2 regions of the Chromobacterium sp. FG22 genome follow, and region 2 is predicted to be linked to the other one. Evidence: predicted binding sites of a transcription regulator. Region 2 holds the regulator's gene; the other holds the start of a gene.
What was found. Region 2 encodes FNR, which switches genes on or off when oxygen is low (the NO sensors DNR and NnrR bind a similar motif). Its sites were predicted from a motif close to TTGATNNNNATCAA; they were not measured.
Positions count from the first base shown of each region.

Region 1: ACODSD_RS18250 (FeoA family protein) is a predicted target of FNR. The motif match lies at 7,610-7,623, and genes of this name have one in related genera.

Region 1 is NZ_JBMDJX010000021.1:4,821-15,943, reverse strand. It holds gene ppk1 (polyphosphate kinase 1) at 1-1,421, shown strand, start outside; gene ACODSD_RS18275 (DUF456 family protein) at 1,471-1,950, shown strand; gene ettA (energy-dependent translational throttle protein EttA) at 2,181-3,848, shown strand; gene ACODSD_RS18265 (dihydroorotate oxidase) at 3,885-4,817, opposite strand; gene bfr (bacterioferritin) at 4,963-5,430, opposite strand; gene feoB (ferrous iron transport protein B) at 5,519-7,291, opposite strand; gene ACODSD_RS18250 (FeoA family protein) at 7,288-7,518, opposite strand; gene dcd (dCTP deaminase) at 7,727-8,296, shown strand; gene ACODSD_RS18240 (glutathione peroxidase) at 8,567-9,061, shown strand; gene ACODSD_RS18235 (YchJ family protein) at 9,078-9,491, opposite strand; gene ACODSD_RS18230 (hypothetical protein) at 9,494-9,967, opposite strand; gene ACODSD_RS18225 (ProQ/FINO family protein) at 10,127-10,531, opposite strand; gene ACODSD_RS18220 (PfkB family carbohydrate kinase) at 10,989-11,123, opposite strand, start outside.
Region 2 is NZ_JBMDJX010000014.1:14,077-25,199, forward strand. It holds gene iscU (Fe-S cluster assembly scaffold IscU) at 1-315, shown strand, start outside; gene iscA (iron-sulfur cluster assembly protein IscA) at 332-655, shown strand; gene hscB (Fe-S protein assembly co-chaperone HscB) at 731-1,264, shown strand; gene hscA (Fe-S protein assembly chaperone HscA) at 1,373-3,235, shown strand; gene fdx (ISC system 2Fe-2S type ferredoxin) at 3,245-3,586, shown strand; gene iscX (Fe-S cluster assembly protein IscX) at 3,729-3,923, shown strand; gene ACODSD_RS14630 (glutathione S-transferase family protein) at 4,097-4,732, shown strand; gene udk (uridine kinase) at 4,825-5,445, shown strand; gene ACODSD_RS14640 (hypothetical protein) at 5,447-5,773, opposite strand; gene ACODSD_RS14645 (VOC family protein) at 5,790-6,188, opposite strand; gene ACODSD_RS14650 (inositol monophosphatase family protein) at 6,273-7,064, opposite strand; gene ACODSD_RS14655 (RNA methyltransferase) at 7,268-8,047, shown strand; gene ACODSD_RS14660 (DUF1853 family protein) at 8,037-8,960, shown strand; gene fnr (fumarate/nitrate reduction transcriptional regulator Fnr) at 9,020-9,766, opposite strand; gene hemN (oxygen-independent coproporphyrinogen III oxidase) at 9,876-11,123, shown strand, end outside.

The sequences.
Region 1 (11,123 bases), on a different contig from region 2:
ACGTGCACGAGCTGTTCAGCGGCATGGCGGTCAAGGGCTGCTACCAATTCCGCGTCACCCGCGACAGCGAGCTGACGGTGGAAGACGAGGAAGTGAAAAACCTGCGCACCGCCTTGCAAGGCGAGTTGCGCCAGCGCCAGTTCGGCGACGCGGTGCGGCTGGAGATCGCCGACACCTGCCCGGCGCACATGGAAGAATTCCTGCTGACCCAGTTCAACCTCAAGCCGCGCGACGTCTACCGCGTCAACGGCCCGGTCAATCTGGTGCGGCTGATGCAGGTGCCGGACCTGGTGGACCGGCCGGATCTGAAGTTCACGCCCTTCATCCCCACGCTGCCGGAAATGCTGCGCAAGAAAACGCCGCTGTTCGACGCCATCCGCAAAGGCGACATCCTGCTGCATCACCCCTTCCAGAGCTTCCAGCCGGTGATAGACATGCTGACGCTGGCCGCGTCCGATCCGCACGTGGTGGCCATCAAGATGACGGTGTACCGCACCGGCACCGACTCGGTGCTGATGGAATCGCTGATCGCCGCCGCCCGCGCCGGCAAACAGGTGACCGTGGTGGTGGAATTGATGGCCCGCTTCGACGAGGAAGCCAATATCGGCTGGGCCAGCCGGCTGGAAGACGCCGGCGCCCACGTGGTCTACGGCGTGATCGGCTACAAAGTGCACGCCAAGATGCTGATGGTGGTGCGCCGCGAGGAACACGGCCTGCGCCGCTACGTGCATCTGGGCACCGGCAACTACCACCCGCGCACCGCCCGCCTCTACACCGACTTCGGCCTGCTGACCTGCAACGAGCAGATCGCCAGCGACGTCAACGACATCTTCGTGCAGCTGACCGGCCTGGGCCGCGCCAGCCAGCTCAAGCTGCTGTTCCAGAGCCCGTTCACCCTGCACAGCATGGTGATGGAGGCGATAGACCGCGAAATCGCCCACGCCCAGGCCGGCAAGCCGGCGCAGATCATCGCCAAGATGAACGCCCTGCTGGAAAGCCAGGTGATTCACGCGCTGTACCGCGCCAGCCAGGCCGGGGTCAAGATCCAGCTGATCGTGCGCGGCGTGTGCGCGCTGCGGCCCGGCGTGCCGGGGCTGTCCGACAACATCGTCGTGCGCTCCATCGTCGGCCGCTTCCTGGAACACCCGCGCGTGTTCTATTTCCACAACGACCGCAAGGAAGACCTGCTGATCGCCAGCGCCGACTGGATGGGCCGCAACTTCTTCCGCCGCATCGAAACCTGCGTGCCCATCGTCGACGTCAAACTCAAGCGCCGGGTGATCAAGGAAGCGCTGCGTCTCTATCTGGACGACAACGTCAACGCCTGGGACATGCTGCCGGACGGCAGCTACAAACGCCGCACCTCCCGCGGCAAGCCGCACTGCGCGCAACTGCAATTGCTGGAAGAGTACACCCGCTGACACCCGGCCCGCGGCCAGGCCGCGGGCGCGTTCTCCCGCAAGGACCACCATGGAAATCGCCGGCTACAGTCTTGCCGCCCTGCTCATCATCGCCGGCCTGGCCGGCACCATGCTGCCCATCATCCCCGGCCTGCCGCTGATGTTCGGCGGCCTGCTACTGGCCGCCTGGCTGGACAACTTCAACCACCTGGGCGCGATCAGCCTGATCATCATGGCCCTGCTCACCGCGCTGGGCCTGGTGATCGATTTCTTCGCCGGCCTGCTGGGCGCCAAGGCCAGCGGCGCCAGCAGCCAGGCGCTGTGGGGCGCCTTCATCGGCGGCATCGTCGGCATGTTCTTCGGCCTGGCCGGCGTGCTGCTCGGCCCGCTGGTCGGCGCCGTCATCGGCGAGTTCATCGCCCGCAAGGACGCCTTCCAGGCCGGCAAGGTCGGCATCGGCACCTTTATCGGCTTCATCGTCGGCGCGGTGGCCAAGGTGGCCTGCGCCTTCGCCATGCTGGCGACGGCGGCGCTGGCGCTACTGTTCTAGCGGCCGGCTACGCGGCCGCACGGCTGACCTAAGAACCTATTCAACGTCTACTGCGCTTCGGCGATACGGCGTTGAAACCGGCTTCAGAATGCTCATGTACTGTATGTACATTCCGCTTCTTCAGCCGTTTTCGCCTTGTCTCGCCCTTGCTCGCGAGACTTTGAACAGGCTCTAAACCGGGGGATTTGGTAGAATCCCGGTTTATCCCCTTCAATCCAGCGTGAATACCGATGGCACAATATGTAATGTCCATGCTCCGCGTGAGCAAGATCGTTCCGCCCAAGCGCCAGATCATCAAGGACATCTCCCTGTCCTTCTTCCCCGGCGCCAAGATCGGCCTGCTGGGCCTGAACGGCGCCGGTAAATCCACCGTGCTGCGCATCATGGCCGGCGCGGACAAGGAATACGAAGGCGAGGTGCAGCACCTGGCCGGCGTCAAGATCGGCTACCTGCCGCAGGAACCGCAGCTGGACCCTGAAAAAACCGTGCGCGAGGAAGTGGAAAGCGGCATGGGCGACGTGATGGGCGCACAAAAGCGCCTGGAAGAGGTCTACGCCGCCTACGCCGACCCGGACGCCGACTTCGACGCGCTGGCCGAAGAACAGGGCAAGCTGGAAGCCATCATCGCCGCCGGCGCCAACGACAACGTAGAACACCAGCTGGAAATCGCCGCCGACGCGCTGCGCCTGCCGCCGTGGGACGCCAAGATCGCCCCGCTGTCCGGCGGCGAGAAGCGCCGCGTGGCGCTGTGCAAGCTGCTGCTGTCCAAGCCCGACATGCTGCTGCTGGACGAACCCACCAACCACCTGGACGCGGAATCGGTGGAATGGCTGGAGCAATTCCTGGTGCGCTTCCCCGGCACCGTGGTGGCCGTCACCCACGACCGCTACTTCCTGGACAACGCCGCCGAATGGATTCTGGAACTGGACCGCGGCGAAGGCATCCCGTGGAAAGGCAATTACTCCAGCTGGCTGGAGCAGAAGGAAGCCCGCCTGGCGCAGGAATCCAAGAGCGAAGGCGCGCGCATGAAGGCGATGAAGCAGGAACTGGAATGGGTGCGCCAGAACCCGAAAGGCCGTCAGGCCAAATCCAAGGCGCGTCTGGCCCGCTTCGAGGAACTGTCCAGCTACGAAACCCAGAAGCGCAACGAAACCCAGGAAATCTTCATCCCGGTGGCCGAGCGCCTGGGCAATGAGGTGATCGAGTTCAACGGCGTGTCCAAGGGCTTCGGCGACCGCCTACTGATCGACAATCTCAGCTTCAAGGCCCCGCCGGGCGCCATCGTCGGCATCATCGGTCCCAACGGCGCCGGTAAATCGACGCTGTTCAAGATGATCGCCGGCAAGGAACAGCCGGACAGCGGCGAGGTCAAGATCGGCCAGACCGTGCAGATGGCCTTTGTCGAGCAGACTCGCGAGGGCCTGGACGGCGACAAGACCGTGTTCGAGGACGTGGCCGCCGGCGCCGACATCCTCACCGTAGGCAAGTTCGAGATGTCCAGCCGCGCCTACCTCGGCCGCTTCAACTTCAAGGGCGCCGATCAGCAGAAGAAGGTGGGCATGCTCTCCGGCGGCGAACGCGGCCGCCTGCACCTGGCCAAAACCCTGCTCCAGGGCGGCAATGTGCTGCTGCTGGACGAACCGTCCAACGACCTGGACGTGGAAACCCTGCGCGCGCTGGAAGACGCCTTGCTGGAATACGCCGGCACCGTGTTCGTGATCTCCCACGACCGCTGGTTCCTGGACCGCATCGCCACTCACATCCTGGCGGCGGAAGGCGAATCGCAATGGACCTTCTTCGACGGCAACTATCAGGAATACGAAGCCGACAAGAAGAAACGCCTGGGCGAGGAAGCCGCCAAGCCCAAGCGCATCCGCTACAAGCCGATCAGCCGCTAAAACAAAGCCCGGGTTCTCCGGGCTTTTTTCATGCGCTCACAGCGTCTTCAGCCGCCCGCGGAACTCATCCAGCCGCTGGTAGCCCTTGGCCTGCATGATGGCGGCCAACTCCGCCTCGATGCGATCGAAGGCGCTGACGCCCTCCTCGTGCAGGCAGGTGCCCACCTGCACCGCGGCGGCGCCGGCCAGGATGTGCATGAAGGCCTCCGCCCCGCTCTTCACCCCGCCGCAGCCTATCACATGCTTGTCGGCCAGCAGCAGGGCGAACTCGCGCACATTGGCCAGCGCCGTCGGCAACACGTAGTCGCCGCCCAAGCCGCCCAGCCCGCCCTTGGGTTTGATCACCGCGGACTCGCTGTCCAGATCGATCACCAGGCCGTTGCCCACCGAGTTGATGCAGGTGACGAAGCGCAGCAGCGGGAAGGCGTTCAACACCGCGGCCATGGCGGCGAAGTGCGCCGGATCGAAATACGGCGGCAGCTTGACGCCGAACGGTCGCGCGTACACCCGGCTGATCGCCGCCAGAGCCTCGGCGCTGGCGGCGAAGTCATAGCCCAGCTGCGGCTTGCCCGGCAGATTGGGGCAGGACAGGTTCACCTCCGGCAGGCAGGGCAGCTTCAGCGCCGCCAGTTCGGTCAGGATGGTCAGGGTGTCGTCCAGCGTCATGCCGGACACGGACAGAAACAGCGGCTTGGCGTCGTCGTAAGCCTGGGCGTAGTCCAGGTAATAGCGGTAGCCCTCGTTGGGCAGGCCCATGGAATTGATGCTGCCCAGCGCGGTGCGCCGGTAGCGCGGCTCGGGATTGCCGGCGCGCGGCTCCAGCGTGCAGCTCTTGGTCACCACCGCGCCGGCGGCGGAGCGGCGCACCTGCTCCAGTTCCTCCCGCGTGCGGCAATAGACGCCGGAAGCGTTGAACAGGGGGCTGGCCATCTTCATGCCCAGCCAGGAAACGGATAGATCCAGCGACATCGCGCCCTCCGGCGAATTCATCTGCCGGCGATGATAGACGCAAGCCTCGCCGGCCATGCTGCGCCAAGTCAAAACCGGCGCGGACGCCGCAAAACAAACGGCCGCCCTGAAGGCGGCCGCGTCTTAACGCCGAAATCCCCGGAGCTTACATTTGGGACTGGATATAGTTCTGCTCGCCCACCATATCGATCAGGCGCAGTTGCTGCTCCAGCCAGTGGGCGTGGTCGTTCTCGGTCTCTTCCAGCAGCACCATCAGTTCCTGGCGCGTCACGTAGTCCTTCACGCTCTCACAGTGGGCCACCACTTTTTTCAGCAAGTTGCCGACGCGGTATTCCACTTCCAGATCGCTGGCCAGCATCGCCCGCACGTTCTCGCCCACCACGATGGGCACGCGCTTGGCCACGTTCGGCTTGCCTTGCAGGAACAAGGTGCGCGCGATCAGCACCCGCGCGTGCGACAACTCGTCCTCGCGCTCGTGATCGATGCGCTCGAACAGCTTGTGCAGACCGAAGTCCTTGTACATCTCGGCATGAATGAAATACTGGTCCGCGGCGGACAGTTCTTCCGCCAGCAGTTCGTTCAGCAACTCGATGGTTTTGGGATCACCTTGCATAAAACGACCTCTTGTTGTTGTAGTTCAATAACGCCGGCGGGCGCGCCGCCGGCGCGAACGGAATTCGCGAACCATTCATTCTAAGCCCTCAGGGCCACAGTTGCACGCCGGCTTGATAAAACGCGAACGACAACAACCAGGCCAGTCCCACCGACCACGCCACCGACATCGCGGTGTAGGCCTTGCTGCGCGACTCGCGGTACATCGCCGCCACCGTGGACAGGCAGGGCACGTAGATCAAGGTGAAGATCAGGAAGCTCATCGCCGAGCGCCAATCCAGATGTTGCAGCAAGGCCGCGCCCAGGCCGGCCTCCGGCACCCCGTAGATCACCGCCAGGCTGCCCAGCAGGATTTCCTTGGCGATGAAGCCGAACAGCAAGGCCGCCGCCAGTTCGTGGCGGATGCCTATCGGGTCCAGCACCGGGGCCAGCAGGCTGCCCAGAGCGTCGGCCAGGGTCTTGCCCTCGCCCGCCGGCACATGGGTCAGCAGCCAGACCAGCACCACGCCCAGCAGGATGAAACTGGAGGCCAGTTGCAGAAAGGCGCGCACCTCCCCCACCGCCCGGCTCAGCAAATGGCTCAAGCCGGGCAGCCGGTACGGCGGCACTTCCAGCAAGAAGGCCTCGCCGCCGGCGTAACGGCGCTTGAACACCCAGGCGGTGAACACCGCGACGGCGAAGCTCATCAGATAAAGCCCCATCAACACCCACGGCGCCTGCGTCGGCGTGAACAACAGCCCGGCGAAGAACACCACCACCTGCAAACGCGCCGAACACAGCGAAAACGGGATCACCAGCATGGTCAGCAGCCGCTGCTTGCGCTCGCGCATCACCCGAGTGCCCATGATGGCCGGCACATTGCAGCCGAAGCCCATCAGCTGCATCACGAAGCCGCGGCCGTCCAGCCCCAGCTTGGCCATGAAGGCGTCGGTCAGATAGGCGGCGCGCGCCAGGTAGCCGGAATCCTCCACCATCGCCATCAACACGAAGAACACCAGCAAAATGGGCGCGAAGGTCAGCACCGTCGACACCCCCTGCCAGATTCCGTCCAGCGCCAGGCTCTGCACAATCTCGGGCAAGGGCGCGAGCAAGGGCGTCAGCGCCTGCTCCTTGATCCAGTCCAGGCCGGCGCCGGCCAGCTCCTGCAATGGGGTGCCGATCTGATACGTCAGATTGAACAGCAGCGCCATCAGCACGAAGAACAGCGGCAGACCCAGCCATGGATGCATCAGCCAATGGTCCATCTTCTCCGTCAGCCCCGCCGGCAGCACGGGCGGCAAGGTCCAGCAGCCCGCCAGCCGCCGCTTGGCCTCCGCCATCGCCTCCCGGGTGTCCGGCACCGCGTCCAGCCTGGCGCGCGCCGCCGGGCCGCCGTCGTTGGCCAGCCGGTTCAAGCCCGCCATCAGCGGCGGCCAGCCTTGCATATGCCGGGCCGAGGCCAGAAACACCGGCGCGCCCAGGCGCTCCGACAAGCGCTCCACATCCACGCTCACGCCCAGGGCTTTGGCCTCGTCGGCCATATTCAGCACCACCAGGCAGTTGAGGCCGCTGGCCAGCACCTGCAAGGCCAGCGGCAGTTGCCGGTCCAGCTGGCTGGCGTTGAGCACCAGGACGGCGCCGTCGAAGGCGCTGGCCAGCAGCACGTCGCGAACCACCGCCTCGTCGTCGGAATAGCCGGTCAAATCATTGACGCCGGGCAAATCCACCAACTCCACCATGTGGCCGCCCAGCAACAGGCGCGCGCTGCTCAACTCTATGGTCAGGCCCGGCCAGTTGCCGACGCGCTGCGACATGCCGGTCAGACGGTTGAACAAGGTGGACTTGCCGGTATTGGGCAGGCCGATCAGGGCGAAACGCTTCATACCGCCACCCTCGCCACGATGAGGCGCGCCAGGCTGCGGCGCAGCAGGAAGCGCGTGGCGCCGACGTCCAGCAATAATGGCCCGCCCAAGGGCGCCGCCCGACGCAGATAAAACCGGCAGCCCGGCTCCAGGCCAAAGGCGGCGACGCGGCGCATGGCCTCTTCGGCCAGCTCCAGGCTGTCGACCACGCCGTGGCGTCCGGCGGGGAATGCATCCAAAGTCAACATGATGATCCGATCAAGAACGAGAATGGTTTGCATTAGTATATCCAGCCGAACCCCGTCGAATATCGGCAAACCGCGGCAATTCCCGCCCTGCTTGACCTGCATCAATAGCATTGTCCTATCCGGATCGACGATGGATTATCGATAGCCGGCCACTGCGCTTGCGGTTAAAATCGCGGACAATCAATCGACAAGCTACGGGCCCAAGACAATGAGCATCAAATCGGACAAGTGGATTCGCCGGATGGCGGACGAGTACAAAATGATCGAACCCTTCGAGCCCAACCAGATCAAGATGGTGGACGGCCAGAAGGTGATCTCCTACGGCACGTCCAGCTACGGCTACGATATCCGCTGCGCCGACGAATTCAAGGTGTTCACCAATATCAACAGCACCATCGTCGACCCGAAAAACTTCGACCCCAATTCCTTCGTGGAAGTCTCCGGCAAGGGCTATTGCATCATCCCGCCCAATAGCTTCGCGCTGGCCCGCACCGTGGAATACTTCCGTATTCCCCGCTCGGTGCTGACCGTCTGCCTGGGCAAATCCACTTACGCCCGCTGCGGCATCATCGTCAACGTCACCCCGTTCGAACCGGAATGGGAAGGCTATGTGACGCTGGAGTTCTCCAACACCACGCCGCTGCCGGCCAAGATCTACGCCAACGAGGGCGTGGCCCAGGTCTTGTTCTTCGAATCCGATGAAATTTGCGACGTGTCCTACAGCGACCGCGCCGGCAAATACATGGGCCAGGTGGGCGTGACCCTGCCGCGCCCCTGAAACGCTTCCCGCCAGCAAAAAAGGGATGGCTTAGCCATCCCTTTGTCATTTAAATCCCGCCAAATCCGTCCTCGCAATTTCACCTTAATGTTCTAGGATAAACAGAGGGTTAGCTGACTTTCCCGGTTGGTCGGCCCTTGTACAGCAATTGATTTCTTCTTGGGGCGTAGCGGTTCCCCCTTGCCGTTGCGCCCCTTTTTTTATCCGCCGATCCCATTGCCCTGCCTCCGGTTTCTTGCCATGATCTTCGCTTTGGCGAAAGGCGGAAATATGCCGGACATATATGATTTTTCCATTGAGTCTTTAAACGGGCAGACCCTGCCGCTGGCGAGCTATCGCGGCAAAGTGCTATTGCTGGTCAACACCGCCAGCGAGTGCGGCTTCACCGCGCAATTGGGCGGCCTGGAACAGCTGTACCAGCGCTACCGCGAGCAAGGCCTGGAGATCATCGGTTTCCCCTGCAATCAGTTCGGCGGCCAGGAGCCTGGGGACGCCGCCGCCATCGGCCAGTTCTGTCAGAAGAATTTCGGGGTCAGCTTCCCGCTATCCGCCAAGATCGACGTCAACGGCACCGACGCGCATCCGCTCTGGCGTCATCTCGTCGCCGCCAAGCCCGGCTTGCTGGGCAGCCGGCGCATCAAATGGAATTTCACCAAATTCCTGGTGGACGGCGAAGGGCGCATCCGCAAGCGTTTCGCCCCCTACGTCAAGCCGGCGGCGCTGGAGCGCGCCATCGAAAGCCTGCTGCGAACGCAGAAGCACTAGATTCTCTAGCGACAGCTCAGCTCAGTTCGCCGGACAGATAGAACCAGCGGCCGTCCTCGTGCAGGAAACGGCTGCGCTCGCGCATGCGTTCGGCCTTGCCGCCCACCTTGTAGCGCGCGGAGAACTCCACCACGCCCTCGGCGTCGGCCGCGCCGCCGGCCTCGGTCGCCAACACCTCCAGGCCCAGCCATTTGACCAAGCCGGCGTCCGCGGCCAGATCCAGCGCCTGCGGCCGGGTGCTGGGATGCCAGCTCGCCAGCAGATACGCCTCGTCGCCGCGCGCGTAAGCGGTGTAGCGCGAGCGCATCAAGGCTTCCGCCGTGGGCGCGGGCGCGCCGTCCGCCCCCAGGTAACGGCCGCAACAGGCCGCGTAAGCGCCGCCCAGCCCGCAGGGACAGCCGGCCGCGTCCGGCTTGGCTTTCTTGCCCATGCTCAAGCCCCCAGGGCCGGCAAGCCGTACAGCTTGAGCAGGAAGTTGGTGAAGGCCGGCTCGGCCGGTTTCGGATTCATCTTGGGCCAGCGTCGCATCCATTCGCGCAGACGCTCGTCCATCTTGGCGCGAAACGTTTCCTGGTCGATGCGGCCCGCCTCGCGCTCCACCGTCAGATAGCGGTACATGGCGAAGGTGTTGTCGTCGATGGGATTGGAGCCCACCGCCTTGAGCCGGAACGCGCCCAGTTGATCCGCGGCGGCCAGCCGGGTCAACTCGCCGCTCTTGACCTTGTCGGCCAGACGGTTGGCTTCCCGCAGCAAGGCGTCCGATTTGGCGCTGGGCGCCGGCGCCGTCTGCGGCCGGCTCTTGCCCGGCGAGGAAGGATGCGAGCTGATGGGCGCGCCCAATTGCTGCAGCGCGCTGCAAGCGGACAAGCTCAGGGCCATCGCGGCCCACAAGAAATAACGTTTCATGCCGGGAATTCTACTCCTGTCCTGATTCGGCGCCGCCGCGCGGCGCGTTCTGCTGCGACCGCCCCGCCCACGCCAATGTTCCGTCCCGCCAATGCAAAACAGCCTGACAAACGGGTCTGTCAGGCTGTTTTACGTTCATGCCACGCGGCCGCGGCACGCTTATTCCGCCGCGTCGCCTGCGGGTTCGGCCGGAGCCGGGGCAGGGGCCGCCGCGGCCGGCTTGGGCGCGGACATCTGTTCCGCCGCCTTTTTCTCCTCGGCGCTGACTTCGCCCACCGGCTTGTTGGCCAGATCGAACCGCTTGCCGCCGCGCGCCAGAGACTTCACGTAGCGCGGCTTGCGACAGTGATTGGCCACCACGCGGGAGATCAGCGTAGAGTCGAACTGCGGCAAAGCCGCGATCAGGCTCTCATGGATGCCCAAGGCCAGCGGACGAAACTGGCGGAAAACGTCGAACTTGCTGTAGACATGATCCGCGATCATCTCGGTCTGCTTTTTCTTGGACAGACTTTGTACAGCGGACTTAAGTGCAGCACCGAGTGCCGTTTCAGTATTTGGCTTCATGAACTTCTATCTAGATCCATTGATGCAAAAGCAGCGCATGCTGCCCAATCAAGCGAAGCGCCGCAACCCGCCGCCCGGCCAGCTTGACAGCCGGTGAAAAAATGACGACATCGTAATGCGGTTTGACCAAGGCGCTCCGACAAGACGCCGGCGCGCCGTAAAAAATCGCCGAACATGGCGAAGGCCTGGAACCGGGCCCAAGCGGCGCGGCCGGTCCGAAGACCAGGCGCCCGCCCCCATCGACCGCCGCTGTTTGTCGGCGGAGGAGCCGACTTGGCGGTCATGGGCGAAAAGACCAGACGGAACGCTCCGGGCGTTCCCTCGCTCGGGCTGGCGCTTACGAGGGAGGGAGAGTACTAAGTAATGCCCCTTGATGTCCAGCATTAGACGCCGATTGCGCCCTTTCCGCCCTTATCCCGTCTTTCTTTTGCCACTTTCTCAAGCGTGAGCCGGCAGCTTACAGGCAGGCGACGGGAAAGCGGCGATTCAAGCTGTCCCAGTCCGTCGCCGCGTCAGGGCCGGCGCTAGCCACCACGCAGGCCGCCAGCCGATTGCCCAGATCCACCGCGTAATGCAGCGGCCAGCCGCTGGA
Region 2 (11,123 bases):
GACGACAGCGTGGGCACCGGCATGGTGGGCGCGCCGGCCTGTGGCGACGTGATGAAGCTGCAAATCAAGGTGGGCGAGGACGGCGTGATTCAGGACGCCAAGTTCAAGACTTACGGCTGCGGCTCCGCCATCGCCTCCTCCTCGCTGGTGACCGAATGGGTCAAGGGCAAATCGCTGGACGAGGCGCTGGATATCAAGAACACCGCCATCGCCGAAGAACTGGCCTTGCCGCCGGTGAAGATTCACTGCTCCATCCTGGCCGAAGACGCGATCAAAGCCGCGGTCAACGACTACAAGCAAAAGCACGGCAAATAATCAGCGGGGACACATCATGGCTATCACCCTTTCCGAACGCGCCGCCGCTCACGTCAGCGCCTTCATCGCCAAACGCGGCAAGGGCTTGGGCATCCGTCTGGGCGTCAAGACCTCCGGCTGCTCCGGCATGGCCTACAAGCTGGAGTTCGTCGACGCGGCCAGCGACGAAGACGTGACCTTTGAAAGCCATGGCGTCACCGTGTTCACCGATGCCAAGAGCCTGGCCTATCTCGACGGCACCGAGTTGGATTACGCCAAGGAAGGCTTGAACGAGGGGTTTCAGTTCAACAACCCCAACGTCAAAAACGAGTGCGGCTGCGGCGAAAGCTTCAACGTCTGACCCCGGCAGGCGGGCACGCTTCGGCGCCGCCCGCCCGTCGTCCAACTGTACGCTAGGTTTTCCGGCCCCGTCCCTATGAGCACCGATTTCAGCCAAGACTTCTTCTCCCTGTTCAATCTGCCGCGCCGTTTCGCCATCGACGGCCAAGCGCTGGAGCACGCCTGGCGCACCGCCGCGGCCCAGGTCCATCCCGACCGCTACGCCAGCAGCTCCGACGCCGAAAAACGCAGCGCGCTGATGCAGGCCACCCGGGTCAACGAAGCCTACCAAACGCTGAAGTCGCCGCTGAACCGCGCCCGCTACCTGCTGACGCTCGCCGGCGTGGACACCCAGGAAGACACCAACACTCAGATGCCGGCCGCCTTCCTGATGGCGCAGATGGAATGGCGCGAAAACATCGAAGAAGCCCGCGCCGGCGGCGAACTCGAACGCCTAGAAGCCTTGTCGCGCCAGTTGCGGGACGAGAGCCGCGCGCATCAGGCCGAGCTGGAGGTGGCGCTGGACCAGCGCGCCGACTTGGACGCCGCCGCGCTTCTAGTGAGAAAATTGCGGTTTTTGGAAAAACTGGACCAGGAAATCGGCGATGCCATCGAGGCGCTGCTTGACTGAGCCCTCGGCCGCCGGCCCTTCCCCGTCGTGGGGATCGCGCTCCGGCCCGTCCTCTCCATCCGCCTCCGCCGCAGCAGGCGGCTTACCTCGAACTGATTTGAACTGAATATGGCCTTACTGCAAATCGCCGAACCCGGCCTCTCCGCCGCCCCTCACCAACACCGCTTGGCGATCGGCATCGATCTGGGCACCACCAATTCCCTGGTGGCCTCGGTGCGCAGCGGATCCGCCGCCGTCCTCAAGGACGAGCACGGCCGCAGCCTGCTGCCCTCGGTGGTGCGCTACGCCGAAGAAGGCGGCGTCAGCGTGGGCTACGACGCCCAGAAAGAGCAGAACAAGGACCCGCACAACACCATCGTCTCGGTGAAGCGCTTCATGGGCCGCGGCCTGGCCGATCTGCCGGACGTCCGCAACCTGCCCTATCGCTTCGTCGACGCGCCCGGCATGCTGCAACTGGTGACCCGCGGCGGCATCAAAAGCCCGGTGGAAATCTCCGCCGACATTCTGCGCACCCTGAAACAGCGCGCCGAAGCCAGCCTGGGCGGCGATCTGACCGGCGCGGTCATCACCGTGCCGGCCTATTTCGACGACGCCCAGCGTCAGGCCACCAAGGACGCCGCGCGTCTGGCCGGCCTGAACGTGCTGCGCCTGCTGAACGAACCCACCGCCGCCGCCATCGCCTACGGGCTGGACAACGGCAGCGAAGGCATATACGTCGTCTACGATCTGGGCGGCGGCACCTTCGACGTCTCCATTCTCAAACTCAGCCGCGGCGTGTTCGAAGTGCTGGCCACCAGCGGCGACTCCGCGCTGGGCGGCGACGACTTCGACCATCGCGTCTACTGCTGGATGCTGGAACAAGCCGGCCTGTCCGGGCTAGGCGCCCAGGATACCCGCTTACTGCTGACCCGCGCCCGCGAGGCCAAGGAAGCGCTGACCGAGCACGCGGAGACTCAGATCACCGCGCTGCTGTCCGACGGCCAGGCCCTGAACCTGACGCTGGACCAGGACACCTTCCGCGGCATCACCAAGAACCTGGTGGACAAGACCCTGCTGCCGGTGCGCAAGGCGCTGCGCGACGCCGGCGTCGCCGCGGACGAGGTCCATGGCGTGGTGATGGTGGGCGGCGCCACCCGCATGCCCCAGGTGCAAAAAGCCGTCGGCGATTTCTTCCGCCAGGAGCCGCTGACCAATCTGGACCCGGACAAGGTCGTCGCCTTGGGCGCGGCGATCCAGGCCAATGTGCTGGCCGGCAACAAGGGCGACGACGAGTGGCTGCTGCTGGACGTGATCCCGCTGTCGCTGGGCATCGAGACCATGGGCGGCCTGACCGAGAAGATCATTCCGCGCAACAGCACCATCCCTGTGGCCCGCGCTCAGGACTTCACCACCTTCAAGGACGGCCAGACCGCGATGTCCATCCACGTGCTGCAAGGCGAGCGCGAGCTGGTGGCCGATTGCCGTTCGCTGGCCAAGTTCACCCTGAGCGGCATCCCGCCGATGGTGGCCGGCGCGGCGCGCATCCGCATCACCTTCCAGGTGGACGCCGACGGCCTGCTGGAAGTGTCCGCCCGCGAACAGACCAGCGGCGTGGAAGCGCGCATCGAGGTCAAGCCCTCCTACGGTCTGAGCGACGAGGAAATCAGCCGCATGCTGACCGAGTCCATGACCCATGTGCATGAAGACATCGAGGCGCGCAAGCTGCGCGAAGCCGTCGTCGACGCCACCAGCCTCAGCGAGGCCTGTCGCGTTGCGCTCGCCAGCGACGGCGATCTGCTGGACGCCGACGAACGCGCCGCGGTGGAAGAGGCGCTGGCCGCCGTGGACGCCGCCATCGCCGCCGCTCAAATCGCGCGCGAGGTCAACGAGGCCTCCGGCCGCCTCAACCGCGCCACCGAAGAATTCGCCTCGCGCCGCATGGATCGCAATATCCGACGCGCGCTCAAAGGCCACAACATTTCCGATTTGTAAGGATCCGCCATGCCGCGAATCATTGTATTGCCCCACGCCGACCTCTGCCCGGAAGGCCTGGTCATCGACAACGCCGAACCCGGCCAGAACATCTGCCAGGTCCTGCTGGATCACGATATCGAGATCGAGCACGCTTGCGAGATGTCCTGTGCCTGCACAACCTGCCATTGCATCGTCCGCGAAGGCGGCGACTCCCTGAACGAAGCCGACGAGCTGGAAGAAGACCTGCTGGACAAGGCCTGGGGACTGGAAGCCCAGTCCCGGCTGTCCTGCCAGGCCATTGTCGCCGATGAGGATTTGGTGATAGACATTCCCCGGTACACCATCAACCACGCCCGCGAACACCATTGAGTTTTCCTTCTCAAGCGCACTGCCTTTGTCGCCGCCGCCTTGCCGTGCCATAGCACTGTCTGCGGCTTGGCTTCGCGGCATCGCCGCTTGATAAGAAAAATCAAACTCAAGAACCGCAAATCAGGCTCAGGAGAGACACAAGATGAAATGGACCGACGTGCTGGACATCGCCATCGAACTGGCGGAAACCCATCCGGAAGTCGACCCCAAGACCGTGCGCTTCGTTGATCTGCACAACTGGGTCGTCGAGCTGCCGGATTTTGACGACGACCACAGCCGCGGCGGCGAACGCGTGCTGGAGGCGATCCAGCAAGCCTGGATCGACGAGGTGGAATAAGCCTCCCCGCCCCCCCGTTTTAGCAAGGCCGCGTCGCAGGATGCGGCCTTTTTGCCGTCTTGGGCCCAAAACCCGCCGTCTCCGCATAGGAAAAGACGGGCCGATGGCGGTATCATCGGACAAAGGCTGCGACAGCCCGCCGGCAGCCTCCTCTTTCGAAACGGAGCTCCCTGATGTTCACCCTCATCATCGGCAATAAAAACTACTCCTCCTGGTCCCTGCGCCCCTGGCTGGTGCTGAAAATGCTGGACGAGCCGTTTGAAGAGCAGCAGATCGATCTCTATCTGTCCGACACCAAGGCCCGCATCCTGGCCGCCAACCCGGCCGGCAAGGTGCCGGTGCTGATAGACCGCAAGCTGCGGATCTGGGATTCGCTGGCCATCTGCGAATACCTGGCCGAATGCTTTCCCGCCGCCAAGCTGTGGCCGGACGACGCGGGGCTGCGCGCGGTCGCCCGCTCCATCGTCGCCGAGATCCACTCCGGCTTCTCCGCGCTGCGCGAACACCTGGCGATGAATCTGACGCTGCGCCACATCAATTATCAGAGCACGCCGGCGGTGGAGTTCGACATCGCCCGCATCATCTCGCTGTGGGAAGAGCATCTGCCGCGCCACCAGGCCAACGGCGAATTCATCTTCGGCGGCTTCAGCATCGCCGACGCCTTCTTCGCGCCCATCGCCACCCGCTTCCACACTTATAACGTCAAATTGCCGGAGCAATCGCAGGCTTACGTCGATCGTCTGCTGGCTTTGCCGGCGATGCGGGAGTGGTATGAGGCCGCCCAGGCGGAAGGTCAGCGCGCTTCATAGCGGATAATGTCGCAATTAGAGTGGAAGGACGCGCCATAACTCATTAGAATGGCGCGTTTTTTTATCATTTTTACGCGTAGAAGGATAGTTTCATGACCACCCCGTTCATCATCGGCGTTGCAGGCGGCAGCGGCAGCGGTAAAACCACGGTGACCAATCAAGTGCTGGAAACCATTGGCTCCGAGATGGCGGCAGTGATCATTCAAGACTATTACTACCGCGATCAGAGCCATCTGACCTTCGAACAGCGGCTGGCCACCAACTACGACCACCCGCAAGCCTTCGATTGGCCGCTGCTGATCGAGCACATCGACGATCTGCGCAACGGCCGCGCCATCGAAATGCCGGTCTACGACTTCGCCAACCACACCCGCGCCGAGGAAACCATCACCGTGCAGCCGGCGCCGGTCATCGTCATCGAAGGCCTGTTCCCGCTGTACGACGCCGCGCTGCGCGACATGATGTCCTTGAAGATCTTCGTCGACACCGATTCCGACGTGCGCTTCATCCGTCGTCTCAAGCGCGACATCACCGAACGCGGCCGCACCACCGACAGCGTGATCGAACAATACCTGACCACGGTGCGCCCGATGCACAACCAGTTCATCGAGCCCACCAAGCGCTTCGCCGACGTGATCCTGCCGCACGGCGCCAATGATCCGGCGGTGGACATCATCACCACCAAGGTGGCCAGCCTGATGGTGCACAACTGATTTACCCGGCGGCGTCCGCGCCGCCGTCTTCCGCCCGCTTAGCGGGCCCCAAGCACAGGAGCACTCCATGCACACGATCAAACCGCGCAATCCGCACGCTTGCGCGCCCATCATGAAAAAAGGCGGCGCCCACGGACAAAGCCGCTCCGGACAGCGCCAGGCCGGACGCCAGGCCATGCTGGCCGAACTGGATCTGGATTGGGATCTGGATTGGAACGAAGCGGACGCCTATCCGCCGCAGCCGCAAGCCGCTGCCGACGACGAGCCGGCGGTTTTTGGCGACGTGAATAACAAAGAGCCGCGCAATGCGCGGCTCTTTGTTATTCACGGGGCCCAGCCGGCGTTTAAACGTCGGACTTCAACTGCAGCAAATCCCAGCGATTACCGTACAAGTCCTCGAACACCACCACGGTGCCGTATTCCTCCTCGCGCGGCTGCTCGCTGAAGCTCACGCCCGCCGCCGCCATGCGGCGGTAATCGCGCCAGAAATCGTCGGTATGCAGGAAGAAACCCACGCGGCCGCCGGTCTGGCCGCCCACCGCCGCCTGCTGCCGCGCATTGCTCGCCTTGGCCAGCAGCAGCGCGCACTCGCTCGCTCCCGGCGGCGCCACGCGCACCCAGCGCTTGTCCTCGCCCTGGCGTTCATCCTCCAGCAAGACAAAGCCCAGCTTGTCCACATACCAGGCGATGGCTTCATCGTAATCCGTCACCACCAGGGCGACCGAACCCAAAAACTGTTTCATATCACGCTCCAAACAAAAACGGCGCCCCCGAGGACGCCGTGACGCGTTAGCCGCTCAAGCCCCAAGGGGCCAAGCCGACAGCGCTTACTTGCCGATATGCGGCGCCAGCGTATGCAGCAGCTGCGCCAGCACTTTCGGGTTGGCGGCGACGATGTCGCCGGACTCCAGCCAGCCTTGTTCGCCGGACAAATCGGTGACGATGCCGCCCGCTTCCTGCACGATCAGGCTGCCCGCGGCGATGTCCCAAGGCTTGAGGTTCAGCTCCCAGAAACCTTCCACGCGGCCGCAAGCGACATTGCACAGGTCCAGCGAGGCCGCGCCTTCGCGGCGCACGCCGGCGGTCTTGGCCAGCACATCCTTGAGCATGCCCAGGTATTGGTCGATATAGCTTTGGTCGGACACCGGGAAGCCGGTGGCGATCACACATTCATTCATCATGAAGCGTTTGGACACGCGGATGCGGCGATCGTTGAGGAAGGCGCCGACGCCGCGCGAGGCGGTGAACAGATCGTTGCGGTTGGGGTCGAAGACCACGGCTTGCTGCACCTGGCCCTTATGCGCCAGCGCGATGGAGATCGCGTACTGCGGGTGGCCGTGCAGGAAGTTGGTAGTGCCGTCGATCGGATCGATGATCCACTCGTATTCCGACGAACCGATGCCTTTCGCGCCGGACTCTTCTGCTAGAATCGCGTGCTTGGGATAAGCTTCCAGAATGGAAGCGATGATGGACTCTTCCGCGGCGCGGTCCACTTCGGTCACGAAGTCATTGTGTTTCTTGCGCTCTACGCGCACCGCGTCGAGATTCAGCGACGCGCGCTGGATGACACTGCCGGCGCGGCGAGCGGCTTTCACCGCGACATTGAGCATCGGATGCATTGACGGCCTCTACACTTTCAACCATGACAGACGTCCGCCACATGACGCGACGTCTGCTAGTAACAATCTGGGTTAAGGAACAAGAAAAACCCGGCGCAATCGGGCAAGGCGACACGCCTGCCCAATCCGGCAAACGCTGGCCTTGCGCGCAAAACGGCGCGCGGGCTTTTCGATAAGCCGGCTATTTTAATGTGAAACTGCTGATGAATAAACCCCAAGTACCTGATTTTCTGAAAAACATTCGCATCGTGTTGGCCCGCCCCAACCATCCGGGCAATATCGGCTCCGCCGCCCGGGCGATGAAAACCATGGGCCTGAGCCGGCTGTATCTGGTTGAACCCAAAGTGTTTCCCAGCGACGAGGCCAATACGCTGGCCTCCGGCGCGGTGGATCTTCTGGAGCAGGCCACCGTGGTGTCCAGCCTGGCCGAGGCCTTGCAAGACGTCACCATCGCCTGCGCGCTGACCAGCCGCCGTCGCGAGCTGACCACCCCGCTGTCCACCCCGCGCCAGACCACGCCGGAACTGGTGGCGCGCGCCCGCGCCGGCGAACAGGTGGCCCTGGTGTTCGGCAACGAGACCTTCGGCCTGTCCATTGAAGAAGTCGAACAATGCAACCGCCTGGTGACCATCCCCGGCAACCCGGACTACTTCTCGCTGAATCTGGCGATGGCGGTGCAGGTGATGACTTACGAACTGTTCAGCCACACCGGCGTGGACGTCGACTATCTGCGCGCCGACAGCGACGCGGCGGCGCTGGGCGAGGTGGAGGGCTTCTGCGGCCACCTGGAACAGACCATGGACAAGATAGGCTATTTCCGCCGCCGCAACAGCGAACGGATGATGCGCCGGATGCGCACCCTGTTCAACCGCGCCGGCCTGCTGCGCGAGGAAATCGACATCCTGCGCGGCTTCCTCAAACAGGTGCAGCGCGCCGCCGACGGCGAAGTCCGCCGCGACGCGCCCGGACAGGATGGCGAATAAGCCGCTATTCACCCTGCCCTACGCGCACCCGGCGGTGCGCGATCTGGCTTTTCTGCTCTCCGCGCCCTCTCCCTGGCGCAGCGGCGCGGACATCCCGCCGCAGCGGCTGCTGGGGGCCGACGGCCCGGCCTTGCTGCAAACGCTGGACGCCGATCCTGCCGAACTTCAGCACTGGCTGGCGCGCCAGCCCACCCGCCGTCTGGGCCATTACGCGGAACGGCTGCTGTCCTTCTGGTTCCGGCTGGCGCCGCACATCGAACTGGTGGCCAGCAATCTGCCGGTGCGCGCGCCGGACGGCCGCACCGTCGGCGAGTTCGACTTCCTGCTGCGCCTAGACGGCCAACCGCTGCATCTGGAAGCCGCCAGCAAGTTCTATCTGCAACTGGGCCGCAGCGCGGACACCTTGACCGGCCCCAGCCTGCGCGACGCCTGGGCGCTGAAAGCCCATAAACTGCAAACCCAGCTGCGCCTGTCCCGCCACCCGGCGGCGCAAGCGACGCTGCCGGCGGGCTTTGAGGGCTGCGCGGTCGGCGCCCGGCTCAGCGGCTGGCTGTTCCACGCCCGCGACACCGCGCCGGAAGCGCCGCCCGGCGCCCAGCCGCTGTACGGGCAATACTGGCCGCTGCGCGGCGACTGGCCGGCGTTGAATGCGGATTCGCGCTGGGCCTGGCTGCCCAGGCTCAGTTGGCTGGCGCCGGCGCGCCGCTCGCGGGAACACACCGCCGACGCGGCGGAACTGCGCGCGCGCCTGGAACAGGCCGAGGCGCCGCAGCTGCTGGCCGAACTGCAGCCCGGCCCCGACGGCGACTGGCATGAAGTGGCCCGCGGCTTCGCCGTGCCGCCGGGCTGGCCTCAGGAAGCGCCGCTGTCGCGGCTGCTGCTGCAAATCGCGGACTGCGCGCCGGCCCCATGAAAAAAGGCAAGCCCGAGGGCTTGCCTTGCGTTTTCCATCTGTCCGCCCGCGCGGCGGAATCAATGTCCGTTGGCGTGAGCGCAGCCGGAAATCAGCGCCTTCAATTCGTCCACCATCACCAGTTGGATGTGCTTGTGATCGACGGTGATCCAGCCTTGCTGCTGGAACTTGGACAGCGTGCGGCTGACGGTTTCCAGCTTCAGGCCGAGGAAGCTGCCGATTTCCTCGCGGCTCATGCGCAGGATGAAGTCGTTGGCGGCGAAGCCGCGGGTGGACAGACGCTGCGACAGATTGAGCAGGAAGGCGGCCAGGCGCTCTTCCGCCTTCATGTTGCCCAATAACAACATTACATTCTGATCGCGAACGATCTCGCGGCTCATCAGACGGTAGAAATGGTGCTGCAGGGTGGGAATTTCGCGGCCCAGGCTCTCCATGCGGCTGAACGGCAGCTCGCACACCTCGCTGTCCTCCAGCGCGATGGCGTCGCAGCCGTGCACATTGGCGGAAATGCCGTCCAGGCCCATCAGTTCGCCGGACATATGGAAGCCGGTGACCTGCTCGCGGCCGTCCTGGCTGGCGACGCTGGTCTTGAAGAAGCCGGTGCGCACCGCGAACAGCGAACGGAAGCCTTCGCCGCTGCGGAACAAGTACTCGCCGCGCTTCAAACGGCGGCTTTGGCGGATCACCGCGTCGAGCTGGGTCAGCTCCTCGCGGTTAAGCCCCACAGGTAGACAAAGTTCCTTCAGGCTGCAGTTGGAGCAGGAGACCTTCAGGTTATGCAAAGAGATATGGTTCTGATCGGACATGGCATGTTTAGTACAAGCTTGCGATGAAGCTTGACCCTTATCAAAGCGAAATTCGCAGGATTTCCGCAAATTTACCAGTCCACCAGAGGTTTTGCCATCCAAATACGACATGAAGACCACCCACCCATTTTCTCCTGCCCATTTTGAATTCGACCGCGCGCTGATTGAGCGCCTCGACGGGACAGGTCCTAGATATACGTCATACCCGACAGCGGATCGCTTTACGCCGGGTTTTGCCGAAAGAGACTACATCCACTGGCTACGGCAGCGCAGCATCGGCGCCAACCGGAAACCTTTATCATTGTACGCTCATATACCTTTTTGCAACACTATCTGCTACTACTGCGGTTGCAACAAGATCATCACCAAGGACAGCGGCAAAGCGGACTTGTACCTGGACTACCTGGAGAAGGAGGTCCGCATGATCGCCTCCTGTCTGGGCCGCCGCGAGCAAGTGATACAGCTGCATTTCGGCGGCGGCACCCCCACTTTCTTGTCCGACGCGCAACTGGAACGATTGATGACCTTGCTCAAGACTCATTTCGAGTTCTTGAAGGAGGGGGAGTATTCCATAGAAATAGACCCGCGCAAAGTCAGCGCGGCGACAATCTTCAAACTGGCCGAACTCGGCTTCAACCGCATCAGCGTCGGGATTCAGGACTTTGAACCGGCGGTGCAGCAGGCGGTGAACCGGGTGCAGTCCGAAGAGGAAACGCTGGAGGTGATCCAGGCCGCGCGCGACGCCGGCTTCAAGTCCGTCAGCGTCGACCTGATCTACGGCCTGCCGCTGCAGACCCGGGAATCGGTGCGCCGCACGCTGGACAAGGTGATCGCCATCGGGCCGGACCGGCTGGCGCTGTACAACTACGCCCACCTGCCCACCGTGTTCATGCCGCAGCGGCGCATCAACGAGGCCGATCTGCCCTCGCCGGAAACCAAGCTGGACATCCTGCAGGACTCGGTGCAGCGCCTGGCCGACGCCGGCTATGTCTTCATCGGCATGGATCACTTCGCCAAGCCGGACGACGAACTGGCCTCCGCCCTGCGCCAGGGCCGGCTGCAACGCAATTTCCAGGGTTACTCCACCCATGCGGACTGCGACATGATCGGTCTTGGCGTGTCCTCCATCGGCAAGGTCGGCCCCTGTTACAGCCAGAGCGCCAAGGACTTGGACAGTTATTACGCGGCGCTGGACAGCGGCCATCTGCCGGTGTTGCGCGGGCTGACGCTGGACAATGACGACATCCTGCGCCGCAGCATCATCCAGGGCCTGATGTGTCGCTTCTCGCTGTCGGTGGAGGCGCTGGAAGAGATCCACGGCATCAACTTCGCCGAGTACTTCGCCGAAGAACTGCCG